DNA from 2 places in the Neobacillus oceani genome. Region 1 is predicted to be linked to the other one. Evidence: riboswitches for the same ligand, from Rfam matches in the RefSeq annotation. Region 1 holds a riboswitch; the other holds the start of a gene.
What was found. A riboswitch is a leader RNA that binds a small molecule or an ion and turns the genes downstream of it on or off. The one in region 1 is predicted to bind cyclic di-GMP.

Region 2: it holds a riboswitch for cyclic di-GMP, as region 1 does, so the genes downstream of both, V1499_RS10455 (response regulator) here and fliM (flagellar motor switch protein FliM) in region 1, are expected to answer to the same signal.

The regions. Positions count from the first base shown of each region.
Region 1 covers NZ_CP143543.1:791,293-797,086, reverse strand. Annotated here, with positions in the region: gene fliE (flagellar hook-basal body complex protein FliE) at 1-27, opposite strand, end outside; gene flgC (flagellar basal body rod protein FlgC) at 43-477, opposite strand; gene flgB (flagellar basal body rod protein FlgB) at 484-867, opposite strand; gene fliS (flagellar export chaperone FliS) at 909-1,280, opposite strand; gene V1499_RS03860 (hypothetical protein) at 1,294-1,662, opposite strand; gene fliN (flagellar motor switch protein FliN) at 1,659-2,036, opposite strand; gene fliM (flagellar motor switch protein FliM) at 2,008-2,976, opposite strand; cyclic di-GMP riboswitch class I at 3,084-3,170, opposite strand; gene flgF (flagellar basal-body rod protein FlgF) at 3,400-4,203, opposite strand; gene V1499_RS03840 (flagellar hook capping FlgD N-terminal domain-containing protein) at 4,219-4,632, opposite strand; gene V1499_RS03835 (flagellar hook-length control protein FliK) at 4,646-5,794, opposite strand, start outside.
Region 2 covers NZ_CP143543.1:2,096,251-2,102,044, reverse strand. Annotated here, with positions in the region: gene V1499_RS10470 (M42 family metallopeptidase) at 1-557, shown strand, start outside; gene V1499_RS10465 (dicarboxylate/amino acid:cation symporter) at 659-1,933, shown strand; gene V1499_RS10460 (CsbD family protein) at 2,034-2,234, shown strand; cyclic di-GMP riboswitch class I at 2,508-2,594, shown strand; gene V1499_RS10455 (response regulator) at 2,656-3,036, shown strand; gene V1499_RS10450 (M15 family metallopeptidase) at 3,074-3,646, opposite strand; gene V1499_RS10445 (hypothetical protein) at 4,042-4,449, shown strand; gene V1499_RS10440 (hypothetical protein) at 4,664-4,936, shown strand; gene V1499_RS10435 (hypothetical protein) at 5,423-5,794, opposite strand, start outside.

The DNA.
Region 1 (5,794 bases):
GTACGGTTGGATGCTGGAAATATTCATTTGTTAAAATCCTCCTTATCGGCCTATCTCGAGCGCTTTGACAAGCATTGCTTTGCCCGCATTGAAGGCTGTCACGTTCGCCTCGTAGGCGCGTGAGGCGGACATCATGTCCACCATTTCTTTTGTGATGTCCACATTCGGCATGAATACATAACCTTGCTCATTGCTATCCGGATTGGTTGGATCGTAAACGGCTTTGAACGGAGTCTGGTCCTCGACAATCCTTGTTGCTCGGACGCCCGTAAGCTCTTTTTGCAAATAGTTGGCGAAAGAAGGGGCATTTCCCTGGGACACCTCGACCATTTTTCTGCGGTATGGCACCCACTCCCCGTTGACGAACTCCCCTCTTGTTGTATTCGCATTGGCAATATTGGAGGAAACGACATCGAGCCTTAAACGCTGTGTTGTCAGTGCCGAGCCGCTAATGGACAAAGATTGAAAAATAGACATTTAAGATTAGCTCCTTCCCCTAATTGCGGTTTTGATAAGATTGAACTCTTCATTGATGCCGTATGTCAGTGATTGATACCAGATGGTGTTTTGGCTAAGCTGTGACATTTCATAGTCGATATCGACACCATTGCCGCTATTCTGGAAAACATTATTTTCCTGCTTCAGCTTCGCCGATGGGATTCCACCCTGGGCGCCGATCGCGAAATGCCTTTCGTCCGTACGCTTCCCGGTGAAACTGCTATTCATTTCCTTCTGGAGGATTTCTTCAAAGGCGACCCTTGAAGCCCGATAATTTGGGGTATCCACGTTGGCTATGTTATTGGATATCGCCTTTTGCCTTAAGGCGGAAGCATCGAGCGCGCTTGTTATAAGGCCTATCGTATTCAACTCTTTCACCTGCCGTCCTTTTATAGGTTGCCGATTCCGGCTTACATCGATTTTGCCTGCTTCATTGCCTGCGCCCAGGTCGTCCGTAATTCCTGGAACATGCCTTCTACCTCATTGAGTATCTCGGAATCTTTTGCAATGTTTGCTTCGATCAGCCTGCGTTTCATATATTCGTATAAAGGTAGTAGAGTTTTTGAGATTTCATAATCCATATTCAGGGTCACCATCAACTCGGTTACGATATCCTGCACTCTCGTAATATGGGAATGAGCTTTGGCGATGTCGTTTTTTTCAATCGCGGCCCTTGCCTGCTGAAGAAATTTTATCCCGCCATTGTAGAGCATGAGCGTCAATTCCTCCGCCCTGGCGGTTGTAACCTGATTCCGTTGGTAAATCTCGCTTGGATTCAACAATGTAGTGCCTCCTTCAACTTTTTTTATCGTAAAAATAGCCTTCGGTTACCGGCATCCAATCATCGTATTGCTGTGTAACATATTGCTCCCGCCTGACATTTTGGATACTTTTGGTCATCTTCTGCAACGTTTCTTTAAATCTCTTATCCAATTCCTTTTCCTTTGCCGTCAATTCAGCAAGGAGTGCTTCGATACGGTAATCACTAAGTGACGCGCCAGCCTCTGTATCCAACCGGCCGATCACGGAAATGCAGGCATCCCTTTCTTCAAGAAGGGAATCAACTTCTTCATTCCTGCCGTTAATAAGTGCTTCAAACAACTTGTCCGAAACGGCGCCAAACCGCTTTAGCTGTGCCAGCTTTTCTTCAAGTGCGCTAATCATCTTTTGCCAACTTCTTTTACGGGTGAACGCATGATTTCCTTGATCCGTACCCCGAAGTGTTCATCAATGACGACAACCTCGCCGATCGCAATCAATTTATTGTTTACATAAACGTCCACCGGCTCGCCGGCCATTTTTTCCAGTTCAACAATCGAGCCGCTTGTCAGCTCAAGCACTTCGCTTATTTTTTTCTTGGTCCTTCCCAATTCGACAACTACTTCGAGCGGGATATCGAGAAGAAGTTCCATATTCATGCTGTCGTCATAAGCCCGTCCAACGACATCGGGTTCCAGCTCGCTAAACTGGAACGCTTCCCCGCTCGTCTCCCCCAAAAGGGCATCTATTTCATCTTGTGTCAGTTTCCCGTTTTCCATTTTCCGTATCTCCTTCTATCACCTTCTCAATTTTCGCAGCGACACGTGATTTCCTAATCCCGGGGTGGGCAAGAAATTTGGTTTCCTCATTGACCTTTACATGGAGGGGCTCATCGACTGGCTGGTTCAGCTGAATAACGTCATTTTCCGAGAGTCCCAAAAGCTCTTCCATCGTAATGGTCGCACGCCCCAGTTCAACTATTAGCGGCACGGCCAAATGCTCGATCCGTTCCTGTAAAAACTCACTCTCTTCCTTGCTTTTCACCCATTTGTTGTGTCCATACCAGTTATGGGATGACAATTTTGGGATAAACGGCTCCAGCAATATGTATGGAATGCAAAGCCGCATTGATTCAATCCTGTTTCCAATCGTTATTTGAAAAGTGACGACAATAACCGTCTCCGTAGGTATCGCCAATTGTAAAAATTGCGGGTTCGTTTCAAGGTTCAATAATCTTAGCTGTAAAGTGATGATGTCGTTCCAAGCTTTTTGGAGGGTTTTGACAACCCCTTCCAAAAGATGTTTCAAAACATTCGTTTCAATTGGAGTCAAGGCAGCCTTTTCAATTTCTTTATGTGCTCCCTTTCCGCCTAACAACCGGTCAATCATGCCGTACGCCATCCCGGGATTCATATCAAGGACCATTCGTATTTCCTGCTCCTTGGCTTCAAACACACTCAAAATTGTCGTAGGCGGTAATTCGTTGATGAATTCCTCATATAGCATTTGCTCAACCAAGCCTACCTCAACCTGAACAATGGAACGGAGCTCTGCAGAGACAAAGGATGCAAGCTGATAGGCAAAATTTTCATGTATTCTTGTTAAGACCCTTACCTGTTCCATTGAAAAGCGCAAAGCCTTTTTAAAGTCATAGACTTTAATAGCTGCTGTTCCATCCGAATTCGCGCCTTCGTGCGACTGGGAAATTTTTAACGCCACTCATTCAACCTCCTAACTTCAAAAATTACAATTTTTAGCATCAAAAAAGGGCATGGCTATCCCGAAGAATAGCTTCGCCCTTCTAATTTTTCAGGACTAACCTAAATTTCGGCAACTGGCTAGCATACTGTTATCACAATTTAGCCCCTGTAGCTTTGCGTCGCTGGGTTTCCCCAGGTTTGCTATTTTCGAATTTTTTGTGAACTTTTTAGAACTTTTTAGGATTTTTTCCAACTTTTTTTATTGTAATTTAAATGAAATATAACACCTGGAAAAAAATATTTCAATGGAGTTTTCAAAAAAACGGTCATAAAAACTCGAAATGCATCGAAATATATACATATTTTTGACGATTTTTGAGTAAATACTCACAAAAAGGGTGAATACCAGTTTTTAGGTATCCACCCTTTTACTTAGAATCTATTAACGTTTGAGATTAACCAATTCTTCAAGAACGGAATCGGAAACTGTAATTATTTTCGCATTTGCCTGGAATCCACGCTGAGCGGTAATCATGTCTGTCATTTCTTCTGAAAGGTCGACGTTGGACATTTCGAGGGCACCGGAGATGATTTGGGCTTTGCTTGTTGTGATGCTTATCTTAGCATTAGGAGTATCTCTATATAAAGAACCTCCAACTTTCTTTAAGCCTGCCGGATTATCCACGATTACAACACCAATTTTAATTGGTGGAGTACCTGAAGATGTTGGGGTTCCACTTGAGTCCAACCAGGAAATTGAACCATCCTGGCTAACAGAAACTGAGATGTAACCTGTAGGAACTTTTATTTCATTTCCTCCGCTATCTAAAACTGGCATCCCATTTTGATTTACAAGAAGCCCATTTTGATCGACTACAAAATTACCTGCTCTGGTAAACAATTTATTTCCCGATGCATCCCTTACCTGGAAGAATCCATCCCCATCAATGTAAAGGTCTGTACCTATATTTGTTGTGGTTGGACTCCCAGGAGTAAAGACTGTATCCGTGCTACCTACCTTTGTTCCAAGACCTACTTGGATAGGATTGGTTCCCCCTGTATTTGTAGGAGTTGCGCCTGAAGGAGCAGATGCCCCTTTTACTGTCTGGCTAAAAATGTCCTCAAATACGACCCTGCTTTTTTTGAAACCGACTGTATTGACGTTTGCGATATTGTTACCAATGACATCCAGCTTTGTTTGGAAGGCTTTAAGGCCTGAAACTCCTGAGTTTAATGAGCGTAGCATAATGTTTTCCTCCTGTTATTTTTCCAATTCCATGGAAGTGATGGCACTAGACAGAATTTCCTGATCGCCGACTTTGAAATAGACAAGATTGTCTCGATAGTGGACTCCTGTGACAACTCCGCTTTCCTGCGCGTTCGTTTCCGGATTTGTCCAGGTTACTTTATTTCCCATGACGTATGAATATTGGCTTATGTTATTTGTTGATTCCAGGTAGGCTGTAAGCGACTTGTTTAAATTTGAAAGCTGTTCTAGAACGCTAAGCTGGGACATTTGCCCAATAAATTCGCGGTCGTTCTGTGGCTGGGTCGGATCCTGATGCTGGAGCTGGGTAACCAGTATTTTCAGGAACGCCTCTTTTCCAAGCTCCTGTTTATTTGTGTTTCCCGCCTTGGCCGGTGAATAGGAGTTAATTGAATGAATCGATGACAAGCTTTTCCCTCCCTTAGGCTGTGGTATTTATTTGCGAATGAGTTGTATTAAATCCGTAATCCTGGTACTTTTCTTCGGCGGGAATTTTCTCGTCGCTCCGCTTTCTCGATTCCTGATTTCCCTGCCTCGAATTTGTATCTCCTCTTTGGGAAAAGGCTCCCATAAAGTTGTTGCTTGATTGAAGTGTAATATCAATCTTTCCAACCTGAAGCCCTTGTACTTCAAGGGCGGAACGCAAAGCATGCATCTGGGTTTCAAGGAGGTCTTTCCCTTGAAGAGTGCTGGTTAGAAACTCCGCTTTGACTTGTCCATCCTGTATTTTTACCTTTACTTCAACATCCCCAAGCTGCTCAGGCGAAAGCTTTATAATTGCTTCCGTCCCATCGACAAGCCTTTGGAAGCTGACAGCCGGTTTCATTCCATCCTTGGCTTCCGGAGCAACTTGCTGCTGAAGGGCCGATTGGAAAATCTGTTTAATGTCCTGTTCAAAATGGTTTGCCCTAAGGACAGGAACATCGCCAGCGATAACGGACTGCAACAGATGGGACGAGCGGGATTCATTGGATGGAATTTTGGTATCGGCATCGGCAACGGCTTGAGGATCTGTTGACTTGGAAACTGATTCAATATCCTTGGGTTTGAAAACTGCTTCAGTATCCATTGGCTTGAAAGATGTTTCAGTATCTGTCGGCGTGAAAGCTGTTTCGGTATCCGTTGGTTTCATTACCACTTCAGAATCAGTTGGTGTCGAAGGTACTACGGTATCTTGTGGCGTTAATTGTGCTTCTTTTCCGGTTCCGGCTGAAACTTGAAATCTGCTCGGCAACAGTTCAGGTTTAAGCGGATTTCCAGATTGATGGATTGCCTCTTTTGGCTGACTCCCGGGAATATTCGGTTTCTCCTCCGCCACTTTCATACTTGAAGAGATAACCGAGTCATCCGTTAATCGAAACCCATCTACCCCCTGTCCCACTTTTTCATCCAGGATTTTTTGCAGCTCCGCCATTATGGGGCTATTGCTGTTTGGCCCGATTGCATTTGTGGGTTTTTGCAAAATCGATAGGTCCCACTGCTTTCCGATTTGCGGGGTGAGATCCTCTTTTTGCCGAAGCGTTGGATGCCTAGGGTCATCTCCACCCTGCTCTTGTGTGTCCAACTCAAT
Region 2 (5,794 bases), 1.3 Mb from region 1:
ATTTTGTATCGTTCGATCCTAGGGTCGAAGTAACACCGTCAGGCTATATCAAGTCCCGCCACCTTGATGACAAGGCGAGCGTCGCGATTTTAATGGAGCTCATAAAAAAGATTAAAACCGACGACATTGAGCTGCCGTATACAACCCATTTCCTCTTTTCAAATAATGAAGAGATCGGTTATGGCGGTAATTCGAACATCACGCCGGAAACAGTCGAGTATCTCGCCGTCGACATGGGCGCGATGGGTGATGGACAATCGACGGATGAATACACCGTCTCCATTTGTGTAAAGGATGCCAGCGGCCCGTACCACTATGGCCTCCGCAAGAAGCTTGTTAGTTTGGCGGAAGAACACGGCATCCCATACAAACTCGACATTTATCCTTACTATGGATCTGATGCATCCGCAGCAATCCGCTCAGGGCATGACATCGTCCACGGACTCATCGGCCCTGGCATCGATTCCTCACACGCATTCGAGCGCACACACAAGCTGTCGCTCGGCCATACAGCCGCGCTGCTGTTTGAATATGTCCAATCGGATATGGTGCTTTAATGGTGCCTGTACCTTAGGCAGTTGATGGTGACTTTCCAATGAAACGTTGGATAATGCCTGGCACCCGAAGCATAATGATTTTACGAAAGAAGGTTTAAAGTATGGGTTCTATCCTAAAAAGCTATAGAACATCGATTATTCTCCTGGCTGCCATCATTGTCGGCGGCGCCGCCGGGCTGATCTTTGGGACGGACGCAGCGGTTGTCAAACCGCTTGGGGACTTATTTTTGAATTTAATGTTTACGATTATCGTCCCGCTTGTCTTTTTCAGCATTGCTTCAGCCATCGCCAATATGAGCGGCATGAAGCGCCTTGGGAAAATCATGGGGAGTATTTTCCTCGTCTTTTTCATCACGGCGGCAATTTCAGCCGTCGTTGCCTTTATCGGGACAACGATTGTAAACCCCCTAGAGAATACAGACATTTCTTCGGTAAAGGAAATGATGGAAAAAGCCGATGCGCCTGAGCAGGCCGAAAAACCTTCGCTCGCGGCTCAGCTTGTCGCCACCGTTACCGTCCCGGATTTCGCCAATCTGTTCTCAAGGAGCAATATGCTTCAACTGATTGTTTTCGCGGTCCTTTTTGGCCTGGCGACTGCGATGGCGGGCGAAAAGGGCAAACCTGTCGCGTCCTTCCTCGCTTCGGGCTCTGAAGTAATGATGAAAATCGTCAAAATCGTCATGTACTATGCCCCAATCGGCCTGGGTGCTTATTTTGCCACGGTCATCGGCGAACTTGGCCCGCAGATTTTGGAAGGCTATTTACGAACATTCCTGTTGTATCTCGGCCTTTCCGTCCTGTACTATTTCGGTTTCTTCACACTATACGCGTTTATTGCCGGCGGCTCAGCCGGTGTGAAGATTTTTTGGAAAAATGTCATTGCCCCTTCTGTTACAGCAATCGCAACATGCTCGAGCGCGGCCTGCATTCCGGTTAACCTCGATGCCGTAAAAAAGATGGGCGTACCAAAGGATATCGCCGAAACAATCATCCCGCTTGGCGCGAATACGCATAAGGATGGTTCCGTGTTCGGCGGCGTATTGAAAATCGTCTTCTTGTTCGGGCTTTTCGGCAAGGATGTGACAAGCCTTTCAAGCATCGCAAGCATCCTCGCCGTGTCGTTCCTCGTTGGCGCGGTCATGGGCGCGATCCCGGGCGGCGGCTTTATTGGCGAAATGCTAATTATCAGCGTATTCGGATTTCCACCTGAGGTATTGCCGATCATCGCCGTCATTTCAACGATTATCGATGCGCCGGCAACCTTGCTTAACTCTACTGGCAACACCGTTTGCGGAATGCTCGTTTCCCGCCTTGTGGAAGGAAAGAACTGGCTTCAGGCAACCATCAAAGGGAAAGCGAACCACTTCGCATCCTAAAAAGGCTGCCCTGCCCCCTTCCCTTCAGCCATACTTTGTTTTAATGCCTTCTTTACAGGGTAAAAAAGAACAAAGGCAGAACAACAAGGAGGGTTCAATCATGAACAGAGATGAAACAAAAGGTGCATGGGACCAGCTGAAAGGTGAAGCCAAAAGGACTGCAGGAAAAGTATCAGGTAATGAATCGCTTGAGGCTGAAGGCAATTTTGACAAAGGCAAAGGCCAAGTAAAAGAAAAATACGGCGAAGCCAAGGACCGGCTTGCCAGTGAGTTTAATAACATGATAGACAAAACAAAATAGGACAAACGATCGAGCCGCCTGGACCATTCCAGGCGGCTTTTTTTAAAAAAATGACAAGCTTTAGCCCATCCCAACGAAATTTTGGCAAGCTGAATGGGCGGTATTCGCCACATTCCCCGAAAAATCGATTTTCCCAACAACCTCTGAACTAATTTTCGTACCCTCAATCCCCAGTGAATAAAGGTTATTTTCATCCACAGGAGAATGCATGTTCGTCCTTTAGTTTAAAACAGGACTATAGTCCCATGTTATTACTAGTAAGGAATGCTACTATTTGGGAAAGGGCAAATTTTACGAAAGTAAAAGACGCAAAGCCACGGGCCTAAAACAAGAAATTGTCATGGCAGCCGGGCTGCAGTACGCTTATAATCCCAAAACCTTTCCTGATTTGCCTTTTAAAATGGCGAAGGGGTTCTTGGCAATGAAATCAATACTCGTAGCAGACCGATCCATCTTTATTCGGAGCGTACTTAAAAAAAAGCTTTACAAAACTGATTACAGGGTCATGGCTGAAGCAGACAATGGAAAACAGGCCGTCCTGAAATACAGGACCGGATTTCCCGATGTTGTTATGCTCGAATTTTTTCTACCCCAGTTGAATGGCTTTGAAACGCTTCAGGAAATTATCCGTATCAATCCGAAAGCAAGGGTCTTTATGATGTCGACCTTTACGGATGAATGCCTTGAACGGCAATCAAGGGAAATGGGAGCAAGCGGCTTCATTCTCAAACCGGGATTTGAAGGGTTGCTCACCGTCCTTGATGCCCTTGGAACACCAGTTTCCAACCTAAAAGGAACATAAGAAAAACGGCAGTATTGCTTTCCGCACTGCCGTTTTTTCATCCATTTCGTCCATTCATATCGGCCACTGCCCGTTCCGGAGGCCGTTTTCCCCTCTGCAGCTCACTGATTGAGAGCCCGAAGGTCATTTGCAAATGTGGGTAGTCCTTGAATCGTTCCCAATCCCCACCCCATTCGAATCCCAATCCTTTCGCCATCAATCCAACTTCCTCCCAATCCGGCCGTGCATTTCCGTTCATATCATGTTCCGTATCCCAAATTAGCGATCCATCCTTGCCGGTTAAAGCAAAATCGACAGCAAGGCCATAATTATGATACGATTCTCCACCGCGCGCATAGGTGACGATTTGGCCACCATCGGAACGCCCTTTTGCATAAAGGCGATTCTGCTCCTCAACCGTCCTGAACCCCTCAATCAGCTGGATTGTAATGCCTTTTTTCGCCGCGGTCGAAACGAGTTCCTCCGCTTTTTCCCTAACTACAGGATGAAGGTCTGTAGGCATCGCGACATTTCTTCCGTAATTGTAGCCCGGGTAGCCCATTGCCTTCCATACAAGAAAAAGGACTGCCGCGATTACCAAAGCAGCCCCAAACGGTTTTACATTTCGCATCTCTCTCTCCTATTGTGCCAATAAACATGTGATATTCTTATTTTATCTTTGTTTTCCCCCGTAAATCCATTCTTTTGTTTTTAGCTTCAATTTAGAGATTTAATGGCCGGCCGAGATTTTCGGCCAGGTAAAAGAAACTCTCTAGACAACTTCATAAAAATCCCATTACAATTGTTTTAATTTTCAGTATTTTAAATTTACTTAAAGGGCAAAATGGTGTATGATTATAGGAAGAACAAAAAAGGGAATATTTTCAACAATTGATGCGGCTGCCTGATGAGTATGAAGGCGGCTATTTTTGTCCCAACCATTCCTGGTTTCTTGCAGAGCAATTTTATCTTCCCAACTTTGATACGGCAGAATAACAACATTCTTTCCGGAAAGAAGTGATAAGTTTGAGACATCATTTGGCAGCTGCATTGCTCTTTTGGTCCATTGGCTTGTTGCGCCCTCCAGTTTCAGATGTGCTGATTGTTTCATTGATGATTGCTGGCTTGCTGGCGTTTTTCCTTTTTATAAAAGAAGTTCTGGAAACCGTTCGCGCCCGTTTTCTCGTCCTTGCTGCAAAGGCGGAACAAAAAGGTTTGGAGGAGCTCTCTTGCTTCACCGGGAAGTTTGTAGAAATCAAGGATGGCTATATTCCTTTAAAAGCGGATTTTACGTACATCATTTTTTCAAATGGTGATCATGATATTCCTTTGTTCTGCAGAAATGTAGCTGTTGCCCAAAAAGCGGCCCAATCAGGAAAAACAGTCCGGGTATATTATGATGATTATATTTTGGTCGACATAAAGGAGGACTGATAAGGTTCTTTGAGCCAATCATTTACCATATCCCTCTTACATCCCCATTACAAACACATTATTTATTAATTACAATTTCCACCTGCCCCGTTTTCCCGTACCCATGTCTGGTAAGATAGTATATAGGGCTAGGGCGGAAACGCCAATGGTGAACTATTTTTCCAACCGAATGCCAAGGGAATTATGGAATGTTATATAAAAGGGGCTGGGAAAAATGAAGATTGACGAACTTCGCCATTTGGCCGAGGAACTGAAAGAGGTTCCTTATATCGGATCCGATGTCACTCATGTTTTTTCCCTCGACAATAAGGAATTGATCAAATTGAAATATGACAAGGAACTTGACTTATTTCGTGTGACAACAATGGAACGGAATACTGCCGCCAATTACAAACTGGCCTACCAGGCGGCGGATGCCATTAAAGCAGTGCTGGATGCCTACTCAGGAACCGAAAAACACGACCAGGGCGTCTTGTCACGTTCTTAAACGAAAAAGGGAACCTTCATCAATGGACATCATGTTAGTCCATACCTATATTCTGCTGTTCGCCTTACTCCGAGATAAAAAACAGGTTAAAACCGAAAAACATTCCGTTTTTCGGTTTTGTCTTTTTAAAAATTGGGAAAAAGTTAGGATGTGAAACGCCGTTGTCATGGGACCATTCTTTGGCTCGCTCACATATGGGCCTGCTTGAATAGGAGGAGATTGCGATAAAACCGGTACATTCAATTCGAAGCGGCAGCCGCCACAGTGTCCAAAGGTATTCCACTGGCATCGGGTATTTCTCGTTTGACTATCCAAGGTTTTCTGCAAAAATCATATGCGAGCCATCAACTGGCGGATATAAAAGGGATTGCTATTCCTATAAACAGGTTTCCGGAATTCCGTATAAGTACCCAATGCAGCAATTATAATCAGCATCCCTTCACCTAAGGTCGGATGCAAAAAAGGGCGCTCCAAAAGCGCCCTTCTTCACGTTTCCATCCTCTTTTGAATTCGATCGTTGTGCTCTTTAAAATAGACAAGCATTTCATTTAAAAATAGGGCCGCCTCCCGTGAGTTATTCTCATCGACCGCGATTTTCAGATTAATTGCCAAGGCATGCCCTTTCATCCCATAGTTCATTCCCATCCTTACTTTCTCATAGGCCTTTTTCATGTACTCTTCCTTTGTGAGCTTACCGGACTCATATTGTTTTTTCAGCTCAGAGAGTTCCTTCCGCCTATCCTCCCGTTTCTTTTGGAGCGCTTCACGTTTTGCCGCCATTTCCGGGCTGAGCCAGCGCTCCTTCAGCCGCTCCCTTTCCGCAAGGACTTCCTTCCATTCACCCACCCTGTCAGGTGT